Regions from separate parts of the Kovacikia sp. CALU 1929 genome, predicted to be linked through region 3. Evidence: predicted binding sites of a transcription regulator. Region 3 holds the regulator's gene; each other region holds the start of a gene.
The links. Region 3 encodes NtcA, which controls nitrogen genes in cyanobacteria. Its sites were predicted from a motif close to TTTGTANNNNNNNNTACAAA; they were not measured.
Positions count from the first base shown of each region.

Region 1: a site for NtcA is predicted at 2,433-2,452, ahead of AC1S52_RS12640 (P-II family nitrogen regulator). Genes of this name have one in related genera too.
Region 2: a site for NtcA is predicted at 2,326-2,345, ahead of AC1S52_RS23470 (ferredoxin--nitrite reductase). Genes of this name have one in related genera too.

Region 1 is NZ_JBXBCF010000065.1:202,727-206,958, reverse strand. It holds gene AC1S52_RS12655 (ABC-ATPase domain-containing protein) at 1-501, shown strand, start outside; gene AC1S52_RS12650 (Dps family protein) at 901-1,437, shown strand; gene AC1S52_RS12645 (coiled-coil domain-containing protein) at 1,778-2,350, shown strand; gene AC1S52_RS12640 (P-II family nitrogen regulator) at 2,525-2,872, shown strand; gene AC1S52_RS12635 (ABC transporter ATP-binding protein) at 3,081-3,869, opposite strand; gene AC1S52_RS12630 (hypothetical protein) at 3,955-4,232, opposite strand, start outside.
Region 2 is NZ_JBXBCF010000085.1:22,474-26,705, forward strand. It holds gene AC1S52_RS23465 (CmpA/NrtA family ABC transporter substrate-binding protein) at 1-498, opposite strand, end outside; gene AC1S52_RS23470 (ferredoxin--nitrite reductase) at 593-2,185, opposite strand; gene AC1S52_RS23475 (globin family protein) at 2,570-3,004, opposite strand; gene AC1S52_RS23480 (HEAT repeat domain-containing protein) at 3,258-4,232, shown strand, end outside.
Region 3 is NZ_JBXBCF010000075.1:162,304-166,535, forward strand. It holds gene fabI (enoyl-ACP reductase FabI) at 1-655, opposite strand, end outside; gene ntcA (global nitrogen regulator NtcA) at 1,469-2,140, shown strand; gene nagA (N-acetylglucosamine-6-phosphate deacetylase) at 2,168-3,322, opposite strand; gene AC1S52_RS19225 (NUDIX domain-containing protein) at 3,412-3,867, shown strand; gene purE (5-(carboxyamino)imidazole ribonucleotide mutase) at 4,014-4,232, shown strand, end outside.

The DNA.
Region 1 (4,232 bases), on a different contig from region 3:
GGTGGTAGCGGCGATTATTTCGATGTCGCTGACATCGTCATTGCCATGCAGGACTTTCAACCCCAGGATGTGACCGCACAGGCAAAGGCGATCGCCCAACAATACAGCACCGAGCGCGTATCCGAAGGCGGGAAACAATTTGGTTCTCTTGCCCCCCGGATCCTGAGCCTGGGTAATTCCTTCTCTGAAGATGACCGTCCACCCAAACGGAAAGTGCGCGATCTTGACACTATCGTTTTGGGAAAGGAAGAAATCGACCTGTCTGCCGTAGAGCAAATTGTGGAAACCGCTCAACTACGGGCGATCGCAGCAACTATGCTCCACCTTCAGCAGCATGATATAGACGGTAAACAAGCCCTACCAGATATCCTCAATCGCATCATGGCAACGATTGATACTCAAGGATTCGACCCACTTACCTTTCTACCAGAAGGCGATTTTGCGATGTTCCGTCGGTTTGAGCTGGTAGCCGCGATCAATCGGTGGCGATCGTTGAGTTAGCTCAAGACTCCAATGCACAATCCGGAAATCGCCCTAGCTGATTTGCTTCGACGATCGCGTTGCGGCACTCTAGTAAGCTTTTTCCAGTTCTACGGGATAGCTCCCTCAAGGAAATAATAGGATGGCTCCCTTGGGGTGCTAAGAGGTATAGCTCATAAGCTGACTCCAGAACTTTGTAGTTCAGCATAAGAGGCTTCACAGAAGCTGCTACCACGTCAAACATATCCAACCCCCAGCAGTCGTGTAATCATCAATTTGTAACTATACATCTTGGGTAATTTGGCTGATTCTGTCCTCTATCCTTCTATGGTTTTAAATATCTCCCGTGTGGTTGATGCTTATTCGTTATTGATTTGTTGAACTATTAGATGGAGTCGTACCATGAACCAAAACTAGATTATGCATAAGATAAACATTGGGCTTTCTGATAAGCAGCGCAAAGGTGTTTCTGATTTGTTGAACAGCGATCTGGCAAATGCCTATTTGCTATTGATTAAAACCAAAAAGTTTCACTGGGATGTGATTGGTCCCCAGTTTCGCACTCTACATGAACTGTGGGAAGAGCACTACGAAGCATTGACTGAAACTATTGATGCGATCGCAGAGCGCGTTCGGATGCTGGGCTTCTACCCGATTGGCAGTGCCCAAGGTTTTCTGGAAAGAGCAACGCTTAAAGAAGAAACCAAAGAAATTCCGAACGCAACTGCCATGGTCGAAAAGCTGGTCTATGACCACGAACTGATCATTCGCAATTTGCGTGAACACATCGACCAGTGTTCTGAGGAATTTCATGATGAAGGAACGGCTGACTTTTTGACCGGGCTAATGGAAGGTCATGAAGAAATGGCGTGGATGCTGCGCTCCTTCCTGGAGGGTGAGTCTGTTCAGCCAGAAGATGGCGGCACTAGAAAAGAGCCAGTCGGTGCATCCCGCTAATTCATCCATTAGGGATTCGTTTGGCGTACATGTAGGGATAGCCATTAGGCGAACGACGATTAGCCAGCGCAAAATATGGTCAAATCGTCCCCTTTCCCTTATGACACCTGACATCTGACATCTGACACCTGACACCTACTATTACCTGCAATAGTTTGATAAGAATGGGGCAAGGCGATTGAAACAGCCTGCCCCATTTCTATTGGAAGCCATTAGTATTTCAGACTCAACATCAGTAGAAGCAGGAACTTTCAGTAATTTTTTTGACTAAATACAAGAAGAATGTTCCATTCGGTTCAATTTCATGCATAATTGTGCCCGACTAACTACCCTTCGAGCTATGACACCTAGAACTAACGCTAAACCCAGCGCCAAAGTGCCGGAATCCCCTGCACCCTCCACCAGCAACCCCTATTCACCTTCAGTTCCAATTTCAATCTATCGGGAAGTGGCAACTGAGTTGCAGTCCGTCAAGACCAACGTGGAGTCATTGAGGCTGCAAAACCAGGAGCTAACCCAGCAGAACCAGCAACTGCGGGTTGAGATTGAGCGGGTTGTTCAATCGGCTCTGCAACTGCGCCAGGTTGCGGATGCTCACCACGCAGGTCATCTGGCTACATCCGATACACCCCAGCCAGATTTGGAAGTTTACTTTGAAGCCCCCTCCGCTCCCGTGCCGCAGCCTACTGCACCAAAGACGGGAAAAAGTGAGCACCCGGAACCCCCTGCTTCACAAAAGCCTTCACAAAAACCATTGTTTACAGAGCAAGCGTCTCTGCCCAGGCGTAAGCCCGATTCGCCTCGCTCCTCCGATGTTGGAGGCTGGTGGCTGGTGTTGGCAGTTGTGGTCATTGTGGTTACTGCTTTTGGCACAGGCTTCTTGATTGTTCGTCCGCTTCTACCTAGCCGGTAAGCTGAAGAAAACCCCGCTAACGGATCCGTCAAGCAAGGTCTCGGTCGCCTATTGACGGAAGGGGCGATCGCGTCATAGAAAAAGTGTATCTTTGTCTACAAAAGATTCGCTTTTGACGGTGGTAGAAAGTGTCATGCTAGATAGCAGTGTGGCATCCAATATGTAAGGTAAGGAGTGTGGAACTTGAAAAAAGTAGAAGCAATTATCCGCCCATTTAAGCTCGATGAAGTCAAGATTGCCCTGGTCAACGCTGGTATCGTCGGCATGACGGTTTCTGAGGTAAGAGGGTTCGGGCGACAAAAGGGACAAACTGAACGCTACCGGGGTTCAGAGTACACCGTTGAGTTTTTGCAGAAGCTCAAAATCGAGATTGTGGTTGAAGACGAGCAGGTTGATATGGTCGTTGAAAAAATCATTGTGGCTGCTCGCACGGGTGAAATTGGAGATGGCAAAATCTTTATCAGCCCAGTTGAACAAATCATCCGCATCCGGACCGGAGAGAAAAATCTGGAGGCAATTTAAAGTTTGCCCGAAAACTTTCTGGTTTGAATCCTTTATTTAGCCGTCAGAGCATTTTGGGTAAGCTTTTTGCTTTCTCCTAATTTCTCTAAAAACTTGATTTATGCAAAATTCCAGATTGGCATTGAGGCTCCCCGAAATTTTCAAGGGTGCCTCTTTTTGTACCGCAGCAATTATTTAATAACGGCATCTCCACGGGTTGTAGGGTTGACTACCCCCACTCCTCAATTTGTTGCGCCTCTGACTGTAAAAGGCTCTGGCGCAGCTCATGCCAGTCGATTTGCTCTGTAGACAAATTCTGAATCAGTGTTCCCTGACTCAGATGCAATACTCGATCGCAAAACTGGGCTGCCAGGTCTAGCTGATGGTTTGCCATCAGGATAGTCGTTTGACTTTGCTGGTTTAGATCGAACAACAATTTCATCAAAAACTCACCCCGTCCCACATCCAGGGCAGAGGTTGGCTCATCCAGTAACAAAATTTCAGGCTGAAGCACCAGCGCACGGGCGATCGCGACCCACTGCCGTTGTCCTACCGAAAGCTGAAGCTCCGTCCGTTCCAGCCATTCCGATGGAATATGTAGCCGCTCCAGCCACTCATTTACCCGCTGGTGAATGACTCTTTTCGGCAATCCCTGAAGTACCAGGGGGTACTCCAACGCTTCTCTTGCCGTCATCCCTAGCAACTTCGACTCCTGCAACACCAGCACAACCTGCCGACGCAGTTGGGTCACCGGAATGTGGTTCAGCGGTTGATTGTTGAGATAAATCGTTCCGCCAGATGGCTCACTCAACCGATTCAGCAGGCGTAACAACGATGTTTTTCCCGCCCCAGAAGCCCCCACCAGAACAACGCGATCGCCCCGAAACACTTCAAACGAAATATTTTTCAGTAACTCACTCGCCCCTAACCCAACTTTAGCCGCCGCTTTTCCAGATAAAAGCAGCCTGGGAGCAAAACTGACTCCCTCAACTCGCAGGTGAGAATGAGCCGTGTTCAAACTGCTGCCCTCAATGACTGCAAAACTCTTCTTCAGTTTACAAGCTTGTCATCCCTGCGCCATTTCACCCAGTGGCTTAAATCGCCTAGGTCAAGGCTGTCCAAATCGCCCAGCCATCCACTGCCAACAGCAGCCACGTAAATCCCAGCAAAATGAAATACATCCAGGGTTGGGCAAGTGGGCGCACATCCGCTGTGTCAATCCCTGTATGAGCTTGCACCTGACGAACCAGTTGCGCAAACCCAGCAACACGCATGGGCAGTAGATAGGCTTGACCTGAAGCGCTCAGAAAATAGTAAACCAGCCCACCCTGACCTGTGGAACGAGGTTTCAGAGCTTTAATTTCTGTCCAGGGCAGCGACC
Region 2 (4,232 bases), on a different contig from region 3:
ACTATCGGTACCGACCTTTAATTCTTCATAAGCATTGGAAAGTTGAATACCCTGACCATTCAGATTCAGCCTTGCCAGGATGTACATGGGAATTTCTCTGCCATCCGTTACCTTTCCAGTGGAAATCAAGTAAGGCATGGGAGTCAAAATATGGGCACCATCGATTCCGCCCCCTCCAGAACCTAACACCAGGTTGTCGCGAGTGGCTCCCCAGGATGCCTGCTTCAGCACCTCGACATCCTTCATGCCATACTTTTCAAAAAAGCCCTTCTCCTTGGCAATGATCAGGGGAGCGGCATCGGTTAGAGCAATAAAGCCTAGCTTGGCAGTCGTGACTTCTGGCGCATCTGCCGAGCTAACATTAACCGCTGGTGCTGTGGTAGGAGAACTTGTACCATTAGACGCTGTATTTGAGGAACTACAACCGTGGGCAAACAATGTACCGGCAGCCGTGACCCCTGCCGTAATCATGAACTTCCGTCTTGAAAAGTTAGTCATAGTCTTCTTCCAGTTCGAGTGAAAAAAATAGTGTGTGTTCGGCAAGACCAGCTACGACGACAGCCAGATTGCCCAATCAACCCATGATTGAAATTCAGTCAGTGGTTTCAATCACCAGGGACGATCGCTGAGAAGCCGTTTCTGGCGGCATCTCTGCCCGCTCCTTGGCTCCAAAGTCCTGAATTAACATCTGGCGCAGGATGGGCTTGAGGTCTTCACAGGGAATTCCTTTCCGGGTGCAGGTGCCCAGCTCGGCGTGTTTACCCACCTTGCCGCCGGTATAAATGTCCACCCCTTCTACGGTTTTCCCATCTTTGCGAACTTTAGTGCCCATCAAGCCAATGTCTGCCACCTGGGGTTGACCACAGGAGTTGGGGCAACCCGTCCAGTGAATCCGCACTGGGTTAGGGCAGTAAAGCTCAGTATCCAGTTCCCGAATCAGATCGAGGGCGCGGTTCTTCGTTTCAATCAGGGCAAAGTTGCAGAACTGGTTGCCCGTGCAGGAAACCAACGCCCGATCCAAGGTGCCAGGACTGACAGAAAACCTTTCTAACAACGGCTCCTTGAGCAGCGGCGCAATGCGTGAGTCGGGGACATCGGTAATAATCACGTTTTGCTCAACCGTCAGCCGCAATTCGCCGCTACCGTAAACCTCCGCCAGTCTTGCCAGGTCAAACATATCCGCTGCGTAAAGCCGACCAACGGGAACGTGCAAACCGACATAGTTAAGGCTGGGCTGCTTCTGGGCATGAACCCCAATGTGGTCGCGCTTATTCCACAAAATTTCGTCCTTAGCGGCGGCTGTTTGTAAGGGAAACCCCAGTTGCTTTTCTACCTCGGAGCGAAACTTTTCCATGCCCCACTCATCAATCAACCACATGAGGCGGGCTTTCTGACGATTTGCCCGTAAGCCGTGGTTGCGATAGACAATCAAAATTGCTTCACAGAGGGCGACCACATCCCGTGGATCCACCCAGGCATCCAGGGGAACTGCCGCCTCACAGCGTTTGGCAGAGAAGAACCCACCGACCAAGACGTTGAATCCTAAACTGTCGTTTTTGTAGGCAGGAACAAAGGCGATGTCATTGATTTCGGCGTGGACAGAGTTGTCCCGGCAACCCGCGATCGCAATATTGAACTTGCGCGGCAGGTTGGTAAAGGAAGGATTGCCTTCGCCATTGTTGGTGAGCATATCCTGCACCTTGCGGCACAAGCCACGGGTGTCAATCAACTCATCCGCATCAATCCCTGCGACCGGAGACCCCGTGATGTTGCGGACATTGTCCATCCCGGACTGAATACTGGTTAAGCCTGACTGCTCAAACTTATTGAAAATATCGGGTACATCCTCAATCCGCACCCCCCGTAACTGAATGTTTTGGCGGGTCGTAATGTCTGCAACACCGTCCTCGCCGCATCGTTGCACCACCTCTGCCAGAACCCGCATTTGCCCACTGGTGAGAACCCCATTGGGAATCCGCATCCGGAGCATGAACTTGCCGGGAGTGATCTGGCGGAAGAAAAGCCCCATCCATTTGAGCCGGTGGTCGCGATCGGTTTCATCCATCGCTTCCCAACCAATTTGGGCAAAGTACTCCAGTTCTGTCTTAACCGCCAGACCGTCTTTCTCTGCCTTAAATTTCTCAAACTTGTTCTGACTTGCTGCCGCTGGGACTGTACTGGTCATAATTTCCCTTTTTTCCTAAAGCGTGGGCAGTAATCCAGTCTGCGTACTTCTCAGAGCCAGTTAAGAATTATTTCGATTCCGGCTGCAATTGCTCGTTAAGTACCTCAATGCAGTTAAGTTATGCGGATAGAAGGGTTGAATTCGTATCTGTCGTTACAAAGTATTGCAAAATATGAACTTTTTGCATTCTTCAGATGCGGATCAAGCATGGGATTGGCTGGTGGTAGCGTCGTCTTGATCACTTGCAGGAAGGTTTAAGGCTTACGCATCATTTGCCAAAAGGTTTGCATTTGAGTTTGGTCATCGGTAATGGGTTGATCCGATTACCTTTACCTGCGTAAGCCCAAAGGTAATCGGATGGGGGCGATCGCCCATCGACCCTCGCTACAAATTCAACTGAGTCGTTTCTGTTGAGTAGCTGGCTCCTTCCAGCATTAGGGTTGTAATGGCACCATAGGCATCCACCCAAGCCTGCTTGACATCGGGTGTCCAGTCTTTTCCCAGGTAGGATTCAAACGTCTTTAGCAAAGCCATCCCCACCAGAGGGTAATGTTCTGGTAAAGCTCCATATTCAACATGCTTTGCGCCTAATCCCTTTAAAGCGGAAGTCAACACATCGGGATGGCGCAGGTTTTGAATCACCAGGACCAGGGCATTGAGCAGTTTTCTTTCTTGCGTTGCCATATCTGTATTGGCAAATAATGGTTTGGCAGCAGGATAGTCCGCAAACAGGGTAGTGTAGAAACTAGAGGCAAATTCGCTGGCACAGGGTTTAATTTGCTCGAAACTCTGTTCTAAAAGTTCAGGATTCAGAGACATTGGAGAAGACTCCTTAAAAACTGTTTGTAACCCAGTGGGGAAATCAGAGTCCAGCCGAATCAAAAAGGTTCGTTCTGAATTTACTTTCTCTGCTGGTTATCTAGATTTTTGATCCAGATTGATGTCTAGAGTTGGTTCACAAACAGTTCTTAAAGATTGAACAAGTAAGGCAGGCTGAACGAGTAAAGCGAAGAATCAGAGAAACTATTTCTTGTTAAGGTAAGCAAGTTAAACCATTGAGTCTGTATTCACAATGGCAAATTACTTGGAACAGGCTCAGAAAGCGAGGCAACAAGGCGACTGGTCGCAACTTAGCCAGTGCTTACAGCAGTGGTTGGTGGCAGAAGCGGTGGCTCCCCTGTCAGAGGAGGATTTGGGGCAGGGGTTGCTGCTGGCGCTTACGGTTTTGGAAATGGGAGACTTTCAAGCGCGGTGGGATATCGCAAAAGTTTTTCCAGGATTTGGTAAAGCGGCGATCGCTCCCTTAACTGACCTGTTGCAGGATGAAGATGTCGATCTGGAAAGTCGCTGGTTCGCTGCCCGCATTTTGGGGCAGTTTGACCATGCGGATGCCATCCCAACATTGATTACCATTCTGCAAACGGCTGCGGATGAAGAACTGAGCATGATGGCAGCAGAAGCACTGGCAAATTTAGGATCTGCGGCGATCGCTCCCCTCACCGATCTCCTGGAAGACCCAAGCTCTCGTTTATTTGCAGTACAGGCGATGGCAAGAATTCGCCATCCCGCAACCATCGCACCCCTATTAACAGTGATCAACGATCCCCAACCTGCGATTCGAGCAACGGCAATTGAGACATTAGGTAGCTTCCACGATTCCCAAATTCTGCCTGTTTTGGTTGAGGCACTGACCGATCCCGCCGCAGTGGTCAGACGTGCTGCCGTTGCAAATTTAGGAGTCCAACCTGACTCGACAGTGAATCCCGATCTGGTCAACCAGCTTGCTGACCGCCTGTGGGACTTAAACCTGGACGTTTGCCAGCAAGCCGCGATCGCCCTCGGCAGAATTGGGACGGATGCCGCTGTTGAGGCATTATTCCGTGTCTTGAAGTCTCCCCATACCCCTGACCCTTTGCGGCTAGAAACCATCCGCGCCCTCGGTTGGGCTGAAACAGAATTTGCCCTGGACTGCCTTCAGCAATCCCTTTCCATCCTGGGTCAAACAGAAACATCCCCGATTGTCTACCAGGAAATCATCACGATTTTA
Region 3 (4,232 bases):
GGCGCAGGGGAGCAACCTGTTCAACATGGTGAATCATGTCAAGGATGCCGCCAACCGCAGAAGATGCCAGAGTCCGGATGGGTCCAGCGGAGATGGCATTAACTCGGATATTTTGGGGACCTAGTTCTGATGCCAGATAGCGCACATTCATTTCCAGAGCTGCTTTTGCAATCCCCATCACGTTGTAATTGGGGATGACCTTGACTCCTCCCAGGTAAGTGAGCGTGACCACACTGCCCCCTGCCGTCATTAGCGGTTGAGCAGCGGAGCATAGCTTGATCAATGAATAAGCGCTAATGTCCAGGGCGGCTGCAAATCCGGCGCGCGAGGTATTAGCAAAACTGCCTGTCAAATCTTCTTTGTTAGCAAAGGCAAGGCAGTGAATCAGAATATCGAGCTGTCCCCACTTGTCTTTGACGGTTTCAAAGGTTGATTGAATTTGCTCGTCGTCCTGAACATTGCAGGGAAGAAACAGAGAGGGCTGTACTGGCTCTACCAGATCCGCAATCTTTTTAACGCGGCGTTCCTCATCAGGCAGATAAGTTATTCCAATCTTTGCTCCTGCTTGATGGAGCTGTTGGGCAATGCCCCAGGCGATGGAACGATTGTTAGCGATACCAGTAACCAGGGCGTTTTTTCCAGTCAAATTCAGCATAACTCTCAATCTGTAGGTAAGTGGTGAGGTGTCAGGTGTCAGGCTTCGACGTGAGCTTCGACGTGAGCGCTCAGCCGAACAGTGTCAGGTGTTGGGCGTTAGGTGCCTTTATTCTTTTTCGCTTCGTGGACTGCTCTATAGAGAATACTCAAAGATGGGGTATATCGGATAGCAAAGGTGTGCAACATAATAGGGAAATGACGTTTCCCGTCTAAACTGTGGTTGACCTTATAGATGCGCTCGAATCCTTGACTCCCTGGATTAGGGCATTCCCACTTGATTGAGAATGGTGATACAGCGGTTCTCATGCTGATGCGGTACAAGCTGGTGGTTTGTTATGAGTCATTAGTCCCTTGGGGGCAACCAATGACCAATGATCAAGAACGACCAAAAACGTACTTCACAAAGTTGAGAATTGCTATATCGCGTTTTTAAGAACAGTATTTGGCAGAAGAAACGCCAGTATCAAATTAATTAACTGTGGTGATAGCGTTTTTGAATTCAATGAAGTAATGGATAGCCGTAGAATCCTTGAGTCAAACAGATGAGATGTACCTCACCCAGAAAGGAAACGCTATAAGATGTTCTTAAACCATCTGGATTGGAGTTCAGGTGGTGCAAGTCCGAGTTAAATTTAAGCCTTTTTAGACAGCGAAGGGTTAAGGCAGTAGTCCAATATGTAACATCAGGCACAAAAACCTGCGGTGTAGTAAGTTTAAGTGTTCTAAGTTACAGATCTATCATTAGGTTCACTTAACTTAGGGCTGTACCTATTAGTTAACCGGGTAATCTTTTGGGTAGCAGGTAGGGTATATGGTTGTGATGCAAGATAAACCATTGGCATCTGTATTCCGCCAGATGGGGGGCGGGGCTTTTCCACCCGTTGTTGAAACGTTTGAACGGGGTAAAACAATTTTTTTCCCAGGAGATCCAGCCGAGCGTGTCTACTTTCTTCTTAAAGGGGCAGTCAAGCTATCCAGGGTTTACGAGGCGGGAGAAGAAATTACGGTCGCATTACTGCGAGAGAATAGCGTCTTTGGAGTTCTTTCACTGATCACCGGGCACAAGTCCGATCGCTTTTATCATGCCGTTGCATTTACCCCGGTTGAATTGCTCTCAGTCCCAATTGAACAAGTTGAAAAAGCACTGAAGGATAATCCTGATCTATCGATGGTTTTCCTGCGAGGGCTATCGTCCCGGATCTTACAGACTGAAATGATGATTGAAACCCTGGCTCACCGGGATATGGGTTCTCGGCTGGTCAGTTTTTTGCTGATCCTATGCCGTGATTTTGGGGTGCCCAGCAGTGATGGGATCACGATTGACCTGAAGTTGTCTCACCAGGCGATCGCGGAAGCAATTGGCTCCACCCGCGTTACCGTCACTCGCTTGCTTGGAGATCTACGCCAGGACAAAATGATCTCCATCCACAAAAAGAAAATAACTGTTCACAATCCAGTGACGTTAAGCCAGCAGTTTACTTGAGGAGGAGAGGAGAGGAGTTTGTACCCCTTACTCCTTTCCCCTCACTTCCCTCTCCAACCTGTTCCAGGTCAGTTCACCATCAGAGGTAAGATGCCATCGGAGAAGGTGGGCGGGTTGACCAATGTGGTTAGCCGACAGCCCGATCGCCTGACGGGGAGAACAAGTTACCAGGGCGATCGCTTGCTCCACGCTGCAAAGCCCCCATCTAACTAGATTTTGTGCGCCGGTGAGTAGGGGGAGGGTGGTTCCAGACAGGGTGCCATCGGGGAGTCGTGCTGTGCCTTCGTGAACCTCAATCTGGCGGGTATCCCAGGGATAGGTGCCATCGGGGAGTCCCAGGGGAGACAGGGCATCGCTGACTAAAAATATTCCCTGTTCGTAATTGCTTGCTTTGAGCAAAATATCCATCATGGTGGGGGAAACGTGCTCACCATCAGCAATCAGCCCGCAGTAAACGTTGGGGTTGGTGATGGCGGCTCCCAACAGTCCAGGTTCCCGGTGGTGCAGAGCTGGCATGGCGTTAAAAGCATGGGTGACCATAGTGGCTCCCATGCTAAACGCTCGTTGAGCCTGGGTTGCCCTTGCCAGAGAATGTCCCAGGCTGATGGTAATCCCCAAAGACTGGAGATAGGGAATGACCTTGTCGGTCTGATCCAGTTCAGGTGCCAGAGTCATGACCTTAACAAGGCTGGCATAGTCTCCCAGAACTCGTTTGACGTTCTCTAAAGTCAGGGGTAACAAATGTTCTTCGGGGTGTGCCCCTCGTTTCTGAGGATTGAGGAACGGACCTTCCAGGTGAACACCGAGCACTTGAGCAAATTTTGTCTGGTGACACTGGTGAAGGGTGGCAAGCGATCGCTGAATATTCTCGACTGAGGTAGTCACAATCGTTGGTAGAAACCCATCAACCCCCTGGTGCCAGAGAAACTCGCTAATATCCTTGATCTGGGTGCAATGGTCAGGATTGAGGTCAGGAAATGCCAGCCCTAGCGCTCCATTGATCTGGAGATCAACCCCTCCCAGGGAAACCCAATCACCCTCAACATCCAGAGAAGCTGTATTTTCAGGATGGGATAGCAGGGTTGGGGCGATCGCTTCAACCACTCCTTCACGAATTAAGATGTGCTGTAAGCCGTCCTGCCCAACAATGCGGGAATTTTTCAGAATCAAATTCTCAACCATGACACCTGACACCTGACACCTAACACCTTCATTTTCACCGCTTGTGTTCTAATCTTGAAATTGAATCGTACTGACTGGAGAAATAGGGTTTGCAAGTCCAATCGGGGTTAAAACGCGGCAAAGATTACATTGGGGTAGGGGTAGGGGCAGTTATTTTTGAAAACGGACAAATTCTCCTGATTGAGCGTTTGGTGCCACCAGAAGCCGGATATTGGGCGATTCAAGGAGGTGCCGTTGAGTTTGGCGAGACGATTGAAGCGGCAATCAAGCGGGAAGTTAAAGAAGAACTTGGGGTTGAAAGCGAAGTCGTGACACTGCTAGGAGTCACCGACCACATTTTGCCCGATGAAGAAGTTCACTGGGTTGCTCCTGTATTTCTGGTGAAGATTACAGCAGGTACGCCTCAAAATGTAGAAAGCCACAAACACCGAGACTTACGCTGGTTCTCACTCAATGACTTGCCCGATCAGATCACCCTGACAACCCGCTATGCGGTAGAGTTCCTGAAGAGCTACGATAGCAGGAAACAGGGAGTGGAGAGTTGAAAGTAGAGAGTTGGGGCGATAATCGGTAATGGGCGAAACAGTTACCTGACATCAAAAACCATCACCTTACATTCACAGTCCACTGACTACTGACTACTGACTACTGACTACTTTACCAACAACAACTAACAACCTCTCACCCTTCCATGTCCCCACCCCTGATTGGCATCATTATGGGCAGTGATTCGGACTTGCCCACGATGAAGGAGGCGATCGCAGCCTGCGAAGAATTTGGCGTTCTCTATGAGGTGGGGATTGTCTCGGCACACCGAACACCTGAACGCATGGTGGCATATGCCAAAGAAGCTCATCAGCGGGGACTAAAGGTAATCATTGCCGGAGCTGGAGGAGCTGCTCACCTGCCG